DNA from 4 places in the Ruminococcus sp. AF20-12LB genome. Region 2 is predicted to be linked to each of the others. Evidence: riboswitches for the same ligand, from Rfam matches in the RefSeq annotation. Region 2 holds a riboswitch; each other region holds the start of a gene.
What was found. A riboswitch is a leader RNA that binds a small molecule or an ion and turns the genes downstream of it on or off. The one in region 2 is predicted to bind cobalamin.
Positions count from the first base shown of each region.

Region 1 (3,154 bases), on a different contig from region 2:
GAGATTAAATACGAAATTTCAGATTTTCTTTATCATATGATGGTACTCATGGTGGAAAAAGGAGTCAGCTGGGAGGAAATCACCAGGGAACTGGCGAAAAGATAAATCATATATCATTCAGGAAAAAAGCTTCTGTACACCGGGTCAGAAAAACGGTTACGGAAGTTTTTTTCTGTATTCCCGGAATCCTAAAAAGAATATATACAATTTCGGTTAGGCATGATATACTTATCGTCAAAAGTGCGGAAATATAAAAAAGGAAAAGGGAAACAATCAATGATCAAAATTGATGACTGGGTGATTGAAAAAGGAGAGAAGGCACAGGGAAAAATTAAGATCTCAGGAAATGGCATGGCAATGCCGGCAACTGTGATATGCGGAGTGGAAGACGGACCGACGGTCCTGATCACGGCAGGAATACACAGTGCGGAGTATGTGGGAATCCAGGCAGCAATGGAACTTGCAAAAGAATTTCAGCCGGAAGAACTGAAGGGAAATGTGATCATCGTTCCACTGGTCAACGTCAGCGGCTTTGAGCATCGCACCATGAGTCTGGTCTATGAGGATGGCAAGAACCTGAACCGCGTTTTCCCCGGAGATCCTGAGGGAACAGCTGCAGATCGTATTGCCTATACTATAGTGACGAAACTTTTTTCTATAGCAGATTATTATATCGACCTGCACAGCGGAGATGGGTTCGAACAACTTCATCCCTATGTTTATTATGTAGGGGTTGTAGATGAAAAAACAGCAGAGAAGTCATTGCATATGGCACGGCATATCGGCGTAAAATATGTAGTCCGTTCCACAACCGCCACAGGTGGCGCCTATAATTATGCTTCTTCTCTTGGAATTCCAAGTATTCTTATCGAAAGAGGCGGACACAGCTACTGGACCTGGGAGGAAGTAGAACAGGATAAAAGAGACGTCCGTCACCTTGTTTTTCATCTCCAGGGAAAGACGTGTCATGGTCTGAAGCATTACCGTCAGATGCTTCTTGAAAATGTAGTCTATGAATATGCGCCGTATACCGGATGCTGGTATCCATCCAAGAAGCCTGGAGAGTACTTCTTTAAGGGAGAAGAACTGGGTGAATTGAGAGATTACTATGGAAATTTACTTTACACGTCTATTGCAACTGAAAACGGAGTCGTACTTTATCAGACAGCCAGCCTGAATATCATTGAAGACGGACCGATGATCGCATATGCGGCGATCACAGATACTCTGACCTGATAGTAAACAGACTTTTCAGAACGCTTCTGTCTGAAATCATATTGAAACAGTAAGAAAACCGGGTTTTACCATTTGCTATTCTATTTGTAAAAACAGCGAGGTAAAATCCGTGTTTTTTTAGCAGATCAAATAAATTTAATTGTCAAATCCCCAATGGGGGATATATACAATTCAAGCATCTTTAACAAAATTTATGAGTTTTCAAAAAATATAACATTTTTCCATAGACATAAACTATAGTTTTATCGTATAATATTTAGGTAATTTAACAGCATTTGCTGATTTTCACATCAGCCGTTGTAAGTTCCGAGAGGATTAATAGGGAAACCGGTGTAAATCCGGTACGATCCCGTCACTGTAAGGGGGAATCCTCAGACAAAATACCACTGGTCGAGTGCGTGAGAAATAGACCGGGAAGGTGCCTGAGGGTAAGGATCCTAAGTCAGGAGACCTGCTTGCAATTGTTTTAAAATGATTCTTACGGAAGATAGGAAGCATATTTTTTTATGTGCCCGTATTTCATCGCGGGCTTTTTTCGTGCAAATTTCTAAAATTCCATGCATGTTCTGCATAATAAGAATCCAGTAGTTTTTTTATCTAACTCAATTAAAACGGCAATGTTAAAATCGCATCAAATGAGGAAAGGAGTAAAACGTGACAAAGAAACAAATAGGAAAAAGATTTCTCCAGATCATCATTGTATTATTTGGAATCAGCTTTTTCACATTTGGACTGACCTACCTGTCACCTGGTGATCCTGCGGAGATCATGCTGACAGAATGTGGTAATCTTCCGACACCGGAGCTTCTGGAACAGACAAGACATGAGCTTGGCCTTGATCAGCCCTTTCTCGTGCAGTATGGTTCCTGGCTGAAGGGTGTTGTTACAGGAGATATGGGACAGTCCTATTCTTTCAAAATGCCGGTAACGGATAAACTGGTATCTTGTTTCTGGCCGACGCTGAGGATGTCTTTGCTGGCACTTTTGATGATGGTCATTATTTCCATACCGCTTGGAATCCTGGCCGCTGTATATCAGAACAAATTCCCGGATTATTTTGTGAGAGGAATTACCTTTGTGGGAGTATCTGTTCCAAGCTTCTGGCTGGGCCTGATCCTTCTCAGTATCTTTGGTGTTCAGCTTCGCTGGATCAATGTAGCAGGAGGAAGTACGGATTTCAAGTCTATGATCCTTCCGGCACTGACTCTTGCACTTGCCATGTCTGCGAAATATACCCGCCAGGTAAGAAGTGCGGTGCTGGAGGAGCTTCACCAGGATTATGTGACCGGTGCAAGAATGCGTGGAATCAAAGAAAGCGTGATCCTTTGGAAACACGTTCTTCCTAATGTAATGCTTCCGCTGGTAACACTGCTGGGTCTTTCCCTTGGAAGCCTCCTTGGAGGTACCGCAGTTGTAGAGATCATTTACAACTGGCCTGGTATGGGAAATATGGCAGTAAAGGCAATTTCCTGTCGTGACTATCCTCTTGTACAGGGCTATGTACTCTGGATCGCGATCCTGTACATGTGCATCAACCTGCTTGTGGATCTGTCCTACACTTATCTCGATCCAAGACTTAAGGAGGATAGATAATTGAAAAAGGTATTACGAGTATTTAAAGAAAATAAACAGTTCACTCTTTTCTTCATTCTGGGCCTGGTGGTAATTGGCGTTGCGATCTTCGCACCGCAGCTTGCGCCATATGATCCGCTGAATGCAGTTATGACTGAATCACTGCAGGAGCCGAGTTCCGCTCATCCGTTCGGAACGGATAAACTTGGACGAGATCTTCTTTCCCGTGTTATTTTCGGAACAAGAACTTCCCTGATCATGACATTATGTCTGGTTGCGGTGATTTTTGTGATCGGTACATTTTTAGGAGTTATTGCCGGATATTTCGGTGGCGTTGTGGACGCGG
Region 1 is NZ_QUGH01000002.1:338,438-341,591, forward strand. It holds gene hisIE (bifunctional phosphoribosyl-AMP cyclohydrolase/phosphoribosyl-ATP diphosphatase HisIE) at 1-105, shown strand, start outside; gene DWX61_RS04275 (M14 family metallopeptidase) at 277-1,236, shown strand; cobalamin riboswitch at 1,521-1,709, shown strand; gene nikB (nickel ABC transporter permease) at 1,891-2,829, shown strand; gene nikC (nickel transporter permease) at 2,830-3,154, shown strand, end outside.
Region 1: it holds a riboswitch for cobalamin, as region 2 does, so the genes downstream of both, nikB (nickel ABC transporter permease) here and DWX61_RS01605 (ABC transporter substrate-binding protein) in region 2, are expected to answer to the same signal.

Region 2 (3,154 bases):
TGATCGTCAACAACACAGAGCGTAAGGAAAAACGCCTCTGGACAGAGAACGAAGAGGGAGATAAAGTACATTTCCGTCAGTTCAACAACGGATTTGAGGAAGCGGAGTATGTTGCAGGAGAAATCATCCAGGGGCGCCGCAACGGGAAATTCCAGTACAAGGATTGTGCAGTACTTTATCGGACCAATGCCCAGTCCCGTCTCTTTGAGGAGAAATTCCTTCTGGCAAATGTTCCTTATAAGATTGTCGGCGGCGTGAACTTTTATGCCCGCAAAGAGATCAAGGATCTGTTAAGCTATCTGAAGACCATTGACAATGCCAGTGATGATCTGGCCGTGCGCAGGATCTTAAATGTGCCAAAAAGAGGAATCGGACTCACCAGCATCGGCCGGGTCCAGGACTATGCGGATATGATGAACCTGAGCTTTTACGATGCTCTCCGCGTGGTGGAGGAAGTACCGTCCATTGGCAGGGCAGCAGGAAAGATCAATGATTTTGTATCCTTTATCCAGGGACTGAAAAGTAAGGCAGAGGCCTATACAGTCCGTGAAACCCTGGAAGAGGTTATTGAGCTTACCGGTTATGTGAAGGAGCTGGAGGCAGAGAAAACGGAGGAGGCCCAGGCGAGGATCGAAAATATCGATGAGCTGATCTCCAAGACAGAATCCTTCCAGGAAGCCATGGAGGAGGCCGGACAGCCGGCAACACTTTCTGCATTTCTGGAGGAGATTGCACTGGTGGCAGATATCGATTCTGTTGATCCGGATCAGGATTATGTGCTGCTGATGACCCTTCACAGTGCCAAGGGACTGGAGTTCCCCAATGTATTTATCGTAGGAATGGAGGACGGTGTTTTTCCGGGATATGCTTCCATCTGGTCCGGTGATCCGTCGGATATAGAGGAGGAGCGAAGGCTCTGTTATGTGGGAATCACCCGTGCCATGAAAGAGCTGACCTTAACCTGTGCAAAACAGCGGATGATCCGTGGGGAGACTCAGTATAACCGTGTGTCACGTTTTGTAAGGGAGGTTCCACGGGAGCTGGTAGATCTTGGACATACCATTCAGGAAAAAAAGCCCAAGGTAGATGATATCGTATCTCCGAAAAGCGCCTATGCCCAGATGAAAATGAATTTCCAGGCAAAGAGCACCCTGCAGAAAAAAGATTTCACAGTGAAGAAGGCGGACAGCCTGGACTATGGTGAGGGAGACACGGTCCGTCATGTGAAATTCGGAGTCGGTATCGTAAAAAATATCGCAGACGGCGGCAGAGACTACGAAGTGACGGTAGACTTTGACAAAGTCGGCGTGAAAAAAATGTTCGCCGGTTTTGCCAAGCTGAAAAAGATCTGAGAGGGATCTCTCCGGGCAGACTATTTCTGCAAAAAACTGTAAAAATCCGGCCTCAAGGTTGTAATTGGAAAACCGGTATGTTAGAATCAGTATCAGCGTAATTGAATTACTGTGAAGTGAACAGTATCACCGGCACATATGCTGCCGGATACTGTGAGAGGGAATCGGGTAAAAAGCCTGAGCGGTTGCGGCCACTGTATACAGAAGAAGGGATTTCACATGCCATTGCAGAAACTCATGTGAGAAGGCGAAATCCCGATGTCAGAGAGATTCTGGAGAAAATTCTGATACATCATTCATGATCGGCTAAAAGATGAATGGTGTATCAGTTTTTATTTTGCGGAGTTTTTTCTGAGTCTGTAAGTCAGGAAACCTGCTTGACAGTATGTAAGTGGGAGCTTCCGTACAAAGTGTTCCGTGCAGATTTTATGAAGCCCCATCTTTTCGGTTACCCATAGGCAACAGGAGATAAAACAGGCGAAAAGAGAGGAAATGAAATGAAAAACAAGTATGTATCCACAAGAATCATGGCAATGGTAATGGCAGCGGCAATGACCGTATCTGCAGCTCCGGCTGTTTATGCCGCAGAGAGAGCAGACTCCGAGACCATCAAGGAAGACAACCAGCCGGCAGCAGAAGACAGTACAGAGTCTGCAGACACCGAAGATTCTTCCGCAGAGGCAACCAAGACAGAATATCCTCTGACCATCACAACCTATGATTACGATGGAAACGAAATCGAAACCACTTATGAAAAAGCACCGGAAAAAGTCCTTGCTGTATATCAGGGAAGCATTGAGACTATGCTCGCACTTGGTCTGGAAGACCACCTGGTAGCTACCGCAGGTCTTGATAATGAAGTTCCGGAAGATCTCAAAGAAGCATTCTCAAAAACAAATTATCTTGACGAATTTACCCCATCCCTTGAAACAGTAACAATGCTGGAGCCGGACATGATCTTATCCTGGAGCTCTCTTTTCTCTGATAAGAATCTGGGAAATGTAACAGACTGGATCGACAAAGGCTGCAACACCTACTACAACACCAATACTCGTCCGGACGGCGACAGAACACTGGAAAATGAATTCACAGATATCTTAAATATCGGAAAGATCTTCGATGTACAGGACAAAGCGCAGGCTATCGTTGATGATGCAAAAGCAGTGATCGACAAAACTCTTACTGCAACTGCAGATGTAAAAGACAAACCAAGCGTAATGGTATTGGAGCCTCTTGGAGATGACATCACAAACTATGGCGTAAAGAGCCTTGGCGGAGATATGGTAACACAGTTAGGCGCAACTCTTGCAAACCCGGATGCTTCCACCGTTGGAAAAGAGGATATCATCGCAGCCAACCCTGACGTGATCTTTGTGGTTTACATGCCATATGCAGGAGATGATCCGGAAACTGTTAAGAACAGCCAGCTTGCAGTGATCCAGGATGATGAGTCCCTGAAGAGCCTTGACGCAGTAAAGAACGGACGTGTTTACCCGATCATGCTCAGTGAGATGTATGCAAGTGCAACACGTACCCAGGACGGAATCGAAACTTTTGCAAAGGGATTATATCCGGACGTAAATCTTGACTGATCGGAGAAAATGCAGTGAAAGAAACAGCTTCACAAAGAAAAAAAGATAAGGTGCTCAGAACATCCATGTATGTGGCAGTTCTCATCGGACTTGCAGGATTCCTTATTTTTTCCATACTTGCAGCCATCACTTTTGGAAATGCGGATCTGTCACTGAAGGATGTATACAGCGTTATCGCTTATAAATTGTTTCATATAAAAAGTCTGTCCG
Region 2 is NZ_QUGH01000001.1:359,979-363,132, forward strand. It holds gene pcrA (DNA helicase PcrA) at 1-1,352, shown strand, start outside; cobalamin riboswitch at 1,454-1,743, shown strand; gene DWX61_RS01605 (ABC transporter substrate-binding protein) at 1,850-2,944, shown strand; gene DWX61_RS01610 (FecCD family ABC transporter permease) at 2,959-3,154, shown strand, end outside.

Region 3 (3,154 bases), 170 kb from region 2:
AGCAGAGTACACACAGAAGACTTATGAGCAGGACCGTAAGAGCCTTGAAAAATATTCCAATACGATCCAGCAGGTGGCAAACCTGGAAGCACAGTACACACAGGAGAAGGCAGAGCTGGAGGGGATGAAGCAGGAATATGAAGCAGAGTCCCAGAACCTGCAGGCACAGCTGGATGAGAAGCGTGCCACATCCGCAGATTATGATAATGAGATCGCCTACGCACAGCAGCAGGCTACAGATTATGCAAACCTTCTTGCAGAGCAGACTGCAGAGCTTCAGAGATTAGAGGCTGAGCGTATTGCAGCAGAGGAAGAGGCAAGACGTCAGGCCGAGGCTGAAGCAGCAGCGAGAGCACAGGCTGAGGCAGAAGAGGAAGCAAGACGCCAGGCAGAGCAGGAAGCACAGCAGGATGAGGCGGACGAGAGCGAAGATGTACAGTACGATGAGGACGGCAACGTGATCGAGAATACAGATGAGGATACTGCAGAGGATGACACCGAGCATGTGGATGAAGATGCAGACAATGGTGAAAATGATGATGCGTCCGGGGATACTGAGAATACAGAGGATAATGCAGACGCAGATTACGATAACAGCACAGATGCATCCGAAGAAAGTGCAGAGGACACATCCTCAGACAGTGACAGTTCTTCTTACAGCAGCGGTTCAGGATCTTCTGTTGTGAATTATGCCACACAGTTTGTAGGAAATCCTTACGTATGGGGCGGAACAAGCCTTACCAATGGTGCAGACTGCTCCGGATTTGTACAGAGTGTCTATGCGAACTTCGGAGTCAGCCTTCCGAGAACATCCTATGAGCAGCAGAATGCAGGTACAGAAGTATCCTACGCAGATGCACAGCCGGGAGATTTGATCTGCTATGGCGGACACGTGGCTATTTACATGGGTAATGGCCAGATCGTTCATGCATCGAACTCTCAGGACGGGATCAAGATCAGCAATGATGCTACATACAGAACAATTGTATCTGTAAGACGTCTTGTATAATAAGAACGTACAACAGAAAATAAAAACACAGCAGCCCGACAGCAGTTTGTCGGGCTGTTTTTTATGTCGTAAAAAACACTGAAAACCCATGGAACGGAGTAAACAGCAACAAAATATGCTCATAAATATATAAATATTGAAAATAGTATTGACATATAATTAACAGGATGTTATTATGATGTCAGTATAATTCCATATTGAACATAGCAAGTGCTGAGGATGGCTGACAGTTATGTATTGATTATCAGAGGTCCGCAGAAAAGGGAATCAGGTGTGAAACCTGAGCGATCCGGTCACTGTAACGGAGGAGCAAATCTCATAGTCCATTGTACGTATGTATGAGAAGGAGAGAGGAGCCATGATCCCGGAGCCAGGAAACCTGCTTGTTATGGCGAGGTTAAACTTCCGTGTAAAGTGTAACAACCATTTCAGGGACTCCGCACCCCTGGGACGTTGTCTACTTTTTTACGAGAGTAGGCATTTTTTTATGGAATGCGCCTGTTCATATGAATTATACATGATTAAATGGCAGGCGATACTACTCCGGATACATTCGTTCCCTCCGCGCACTCATGAACGGATTATATTTCTACCCCGGGGTGGCATCGCTACCTCTTTTTTTATAGGAAAATTTATGCGTGGTTATGTCAGGAGAGGAGAAAAGAGCCATGGAGAAGCCATACTGGGAAGGCAAAGAATACTCTTACTTCAGCCACAAAAATTGTGAGTACTTTCCATGCCATAAAGGAGCAGATCCGGAGAACTTCAACTGTCTGTTCTGCTATTGTCCTTTATATGCACTGGGAGATAAATGTGGTGGTAATTTTCGCTTTACGGAAAGCGGCATCAAAGACTGCACCGAATGCAAGCTTCCTCACAGAAGAGAGAACTTCGGATATGTTACAGGTAAATATAGCGAGCTTGCGGAAATTGTACGGAAGCAGCGGGAAAAATAAAAAACAGGTCAGTTCAGATACAGGAAAATGTATATTCCTGTGTTTGAACTGGCCTGTTTTGTTTTGGGGTGGACAATAGCTGTTATCTGTCGGAAAAAATACAGAAGATCATTCTCTGGTTTGGAGAAAAACCTTGAGTCTGGGAAGCTGGTTGTTGAGGATCAGCTGTTCTGGAAACATGGCCTGATGAACAAACTCAGCAGCATAGGTAAAATCTCCGATATGCTCCGGGCCATGGCTGTCACTGGAAAGAAGCAGCGGCAGATCATATTTGCGGCAGCATCGAAGGATCTCGAAACAGTTTTCTCTTGTGTCGCCACGATAGCCATAAGGTGCAAGAGAAGCTTCGTTGATCTCAAAGATCGTGCCGGTTTCCCTGGCAGCCCTTGCAAGCGCATCATAATTAACCGGGTAATGAGTGTTATCACTATGTCCGAGGATCTTCACACAGGGGTTTTTCATTACATTGATAAAAGCTTCTGTGTTTTCGGCTCTGGTACCGCAGCGGTAATTCCAGGCATGCATGCTGGCAATGGCGTAATCAAGTTTACATAATAATTCCTGGTCTAAATCTACCGTTCCGCTGCGGTCAAGGATATTCAGTTCAATTCCGTAGAGTAATTCCACACCGAAATGTTTTTTAGGAGAATAGGTAAGGCTGCGGAAATAGGAGGAAGTTCCGGCTGCAAGAGTGCCGGGACCGTGATCAGTGATCCCGAGAAGCCGGAGACCTTTCTCAGCAGCTGCACGTGCCATGTTGGTGATGGTACATTCCGTGCCGTGACCACTGGCGATGGAGTGGGTATGCATATCAGAAAGATACATAAAAATACACCTCTTTTACTGTTTGAGAACATGTAACAGAGCGGAATGCGAATGTCCGCTTTACATAAATTTTTTTTGAAAAACAAAGGAATTTCTATATAAATCCAAGTATGGCAGAGCAGAAAAGCAAAGTCAATAGAGAAAAACATAAAAATACAAAAAACAAATAAAATCAACAGGGTGCAACCAATAAAAACCACAAAAACAGCTAGAAACACATGTTGGATTTCGTTGACATCGAAGTAGGGGTAAGGTATAATAAAACTACATGAGCACATAGCCGGACAGGAGCGGTTCTGGAAGCGCAGAGGCAGACAGATCACCAGAAACAACCGGTTATGAGAAAGGAGAATCATGGAGAAAT
Region 3 is NZ_QUGH01000001.1:534,361-537,514, forward strand. It holds gene DWX61_RS02405 (C40 family peptidase) at 1-1,009, shown strand, start outside; cobalamin riboswitch at 1,241-1,410, shown strand; gene DWX61_RS02410 (cysteine-rich small domain-containing protein) at 1,678-1,965, shown strand; gene DWX61_RS02415 (phosphatase) at 2,074-2,790, opposite strand; gene DWX61_RS02420 (glycyl radical protein) at 3,145-3,154, shown strand, end outside.
Region 3: it holds a riboswitch for cobalamin, as region 2 does, so the genes downstream of both, DWX61_RS02410 (cysteine-rich small domain-containing protein) here and DWX61_RS01605 (ABC transporter substrate-binding protein) in region 2, are expected to answer to the same signal.

Region 4 (3,154 bases), 160 kb from region 2:
TCTTCTGGATGCATCAGTCCGTCATCTGGGAACAGATATCAACTATGTGGTGCTGCAGAACCTCTATGAAAAAATGAAAGACCATGTGGATTTCTATTTTGACGCATCTGTTGATAAAGTGGAGAAAACAGAAGATGGTTACGCAGTTGTTGTAGGCGATGAGCGTTACGAGGGAACTTACTGTATCATCTCCGCAGGACGAAGCGGAAGTAAATGGATGGAAACTGTATGTACAGAGCTTAAGATCCCGACTCTTTCCAACCGTGTGGACATCGGAGTCCGTGTGGAGCTTCCGGCAGAGGTTTTCAGCCGTCTGACAGATGAGCTTTATGAGAGCAAGATCGTTTACAGAACTGAGAAGTTTGAGGATATGGTCCGTACCTTCTGCATGAACCCGCGAGGTGTTGTCGTGAATGAAAATACCAACGGTATCATCACAGTAAACGGTCACAGCTACGAAGATCCGGCAAAGCATACCAACAATACAAACTTTGCCCTTCTGGTATCCAAGCATTTCTCAGAGCCGTTCCATGACAGCAACGGATACGGTGAGAGCATTGCAAGACTTTCCAATATGCTTGGCGGTGGTGTTATGGTACAGCGGTTCGGAGATCTGATCCGCGGAAGACGAAGCACAAAAGCCCGTATTGAGGAAAGCTTCGTAACACCTACACTTTCTGCGACACCGGGAGATTTAAGCCTTGTTATGCCGAAACGTATCCTGGATGGCATCATCGAGATGATCTATGCCCTGGACAAGATCGCACCGGGAACCGCGGATGACGATACTTTGCTTTATGGCGTGGAGGTTAAATTCTACAACATGGAGGTTGAGATCGACGAAAATCTGGAAACTTGCCACAAGGGTCTCTTTGTTATCGGAGACTGCAGCGGTGTGACACACTCTCTTTCCCATGCATCTGCCAGCGGAATCTACGTAGCCAGATACCTGGAGCAGAAGTATTTTAACAGATAAACTGCAGAGCAGTTTATCTGTTATGAGCAAGTAGCGAAGCGGATTGCGAATATCCGTTTAACCAGATAAACTGCGAAGCAGTTTATCGATTATGAGCAAAACAGTCCTTTTCTGATATCAGGGTGATGACAGAAAGGGGCTGTTTTTGTGAGTGAAGGTCGTTACTGTTCACTGGTAATGTCCCGCGAGGTGTTTTTTGTGAGCGAAGGTCACAGAAAAACCGAGACATACCGCGCGAATTTATGCGATCAGCATAAATTCTGTGCATCGCGAAGCGTGTTACTGAGAACGGAGTGAACAGTAACTGAAGGTCACAGAAAACCGTGAATCGTCCGACATCAATCTTGACAAATTTGTGAGTTTGTGGTAAAAATTAGATAACCAGATAAAAGAAAATATGTGCAAATGTTATAACGATAAGGTTGCATCCAGTCGGATGTGCAAAAGAGAATCCGGTGAGAATCCGGAACGATACCGTCACTGTGAAAGGGGAGCTGCTTTTATAACCACTGGGAGACCGGGAAGGGAAAGCAGCGTGGAACCAAGTCAGGAGAACTGCCTTATTGCGAGATTCAAGGGTTCGCGGTTTACGAATCTGTATTCTCCATAACAATACAGAACTTCTTTTTATGTATTTGTATTGCGCAGAGAATCATGTGTGAGCAGGCAGCCGCAGAGAGCTGCCGTTTTTTGTACATATCAGTATTCTGGAAATACATGAAAAGAGGACAATAAGAAATGAAAAGAAAAACAATGTTAGCTCTGATGCTCGCAGTTTCCATGACATGCTCTATGGGTGCAGCTACAACAGCAATGGCAGCAGAGGATTCTGCTACAGAAGAGAACGCTGAGGCAGCTGATACCACAGAGGCTTCCGATGCAGATCAGGAAGCAGCAGATAATGTAGCAGCTCTGATCGACAAGATCTATGTACAGGAAAGAAACGACACAACAGATGAGGACTGCAAGGCAGCCAAAGAAGCATGGGATGCTCTGACAGACGCTCAGAAAGAGCTGGTAGAGGGTGAGAATGCAGATCCGGATTACTTTGGACGTGACACAGGAGATGCTTCCAAGGACGATCCGCGTAACCAGGATGAGATCGGTGAGAATGAGCTTCTTGTTGTAAGCTTCGGTACTTCCTTCAATGACAGCCGTGCAGAGGATGTCAAGGGAATCGAGGATGCTCTTGCAGAAGCTTATCCGGACTGGTCTGTAAGAAGAGCATTTACAGCACAGATCATCATCAACCATGTAGAGGCAAGAGATGATGAAGTGATCGATAATATGCAGCAGGCTCTTGACCGTGCAGTAGAGAATGGTGTTAAGAACCTGGTTGTACAGCCTACTCACCTGATGCACGGTGCTGAGTACGATGAGATGACAGAAGCGATCAATGAATATAAAGATAAATTCGAGTCTGTAGCTATCGCAGAGCCAATGCTCGGCGAGGTTGGAGATGATGCAACAGTGATCAACGATGACAAGAAAGCAGTTGCTCAGGCGATCACAGATGAGGCTTGCAAAGAGGCAGGATTTGACAGTATGGATGCAGCAGCTGAGGCTGGTACAGCATTCGTATTTATGGGACATGGAACATCCCATACAGCTAATATTACATACGATCAGATGCAGACACAGATGGAAGACCTTGGATTCAAGAACGCATTCATCGGTACTGTAGAGGGTGAGCCGGAAGACACAGCCTGCGACAAGGTTATCGAGAAAGTAAAAGAAGCAGGATACAAGAACGTTGTTCTTCGTCCGCTGATGGTTGTTGCCGGAGACCATGCAAACAACGATATGGCCGGTGATGATGAGGATTCCTGGAAGAGCCAGTTTGTAGCATCCGGAAACTTCGATAAGGTTGACTGCCAGATCGAGGGTCTTGGAAGGATCGAAGCCGTTGAGAAGCTTTATGTAGAGCATACAAAGGCAGCAATCGATTCTCTGGGAAGCACTGATGAATCCGCAGATTCTGATGCAGCAGATACAGAGGCTGATTCTGCTGAGGAGTCCGCAGAATAATAAATACAAAAATATCTGAGTGAGTTCAGATACCTATAAGAAATCAATGTAACTGCCCGGAAAGATCAGGAAGACTGTTTTCCGGGCAGATTGCTGTATCTATGGAAGGGAGAAGATTATCATGAAAAAACGCTATGTAAACTTAATTCT
Region 4 is NZ_QUGH01000001.1:517,848-521,001, forward strand. It holds gene DWX61_RS02340 (NAD(P)/FAD-dependent oxidoreductase) at 1-976, shown strand, start outside; cobalamin riboswitch at 1,379-1,553, shown strand; gene DWX61_RS02345 (sirohydrochlorin cobaltochelatase) at 1,715-3,004, shown strand; gene DWX61_RS02350 (hypothetical protein) at 3,126-3,154, shown strand, end outside.
Region 4: it holds a riboswitch for cobalamin, as region 2 does, so the genes downstream of both, DWX61_RS02345 (sirohydrochlorin cobaltochelatase) here and DWX61_RS01605 (ABC transporter substrate-binding protein) in region 2, are expected to answer to the same signal.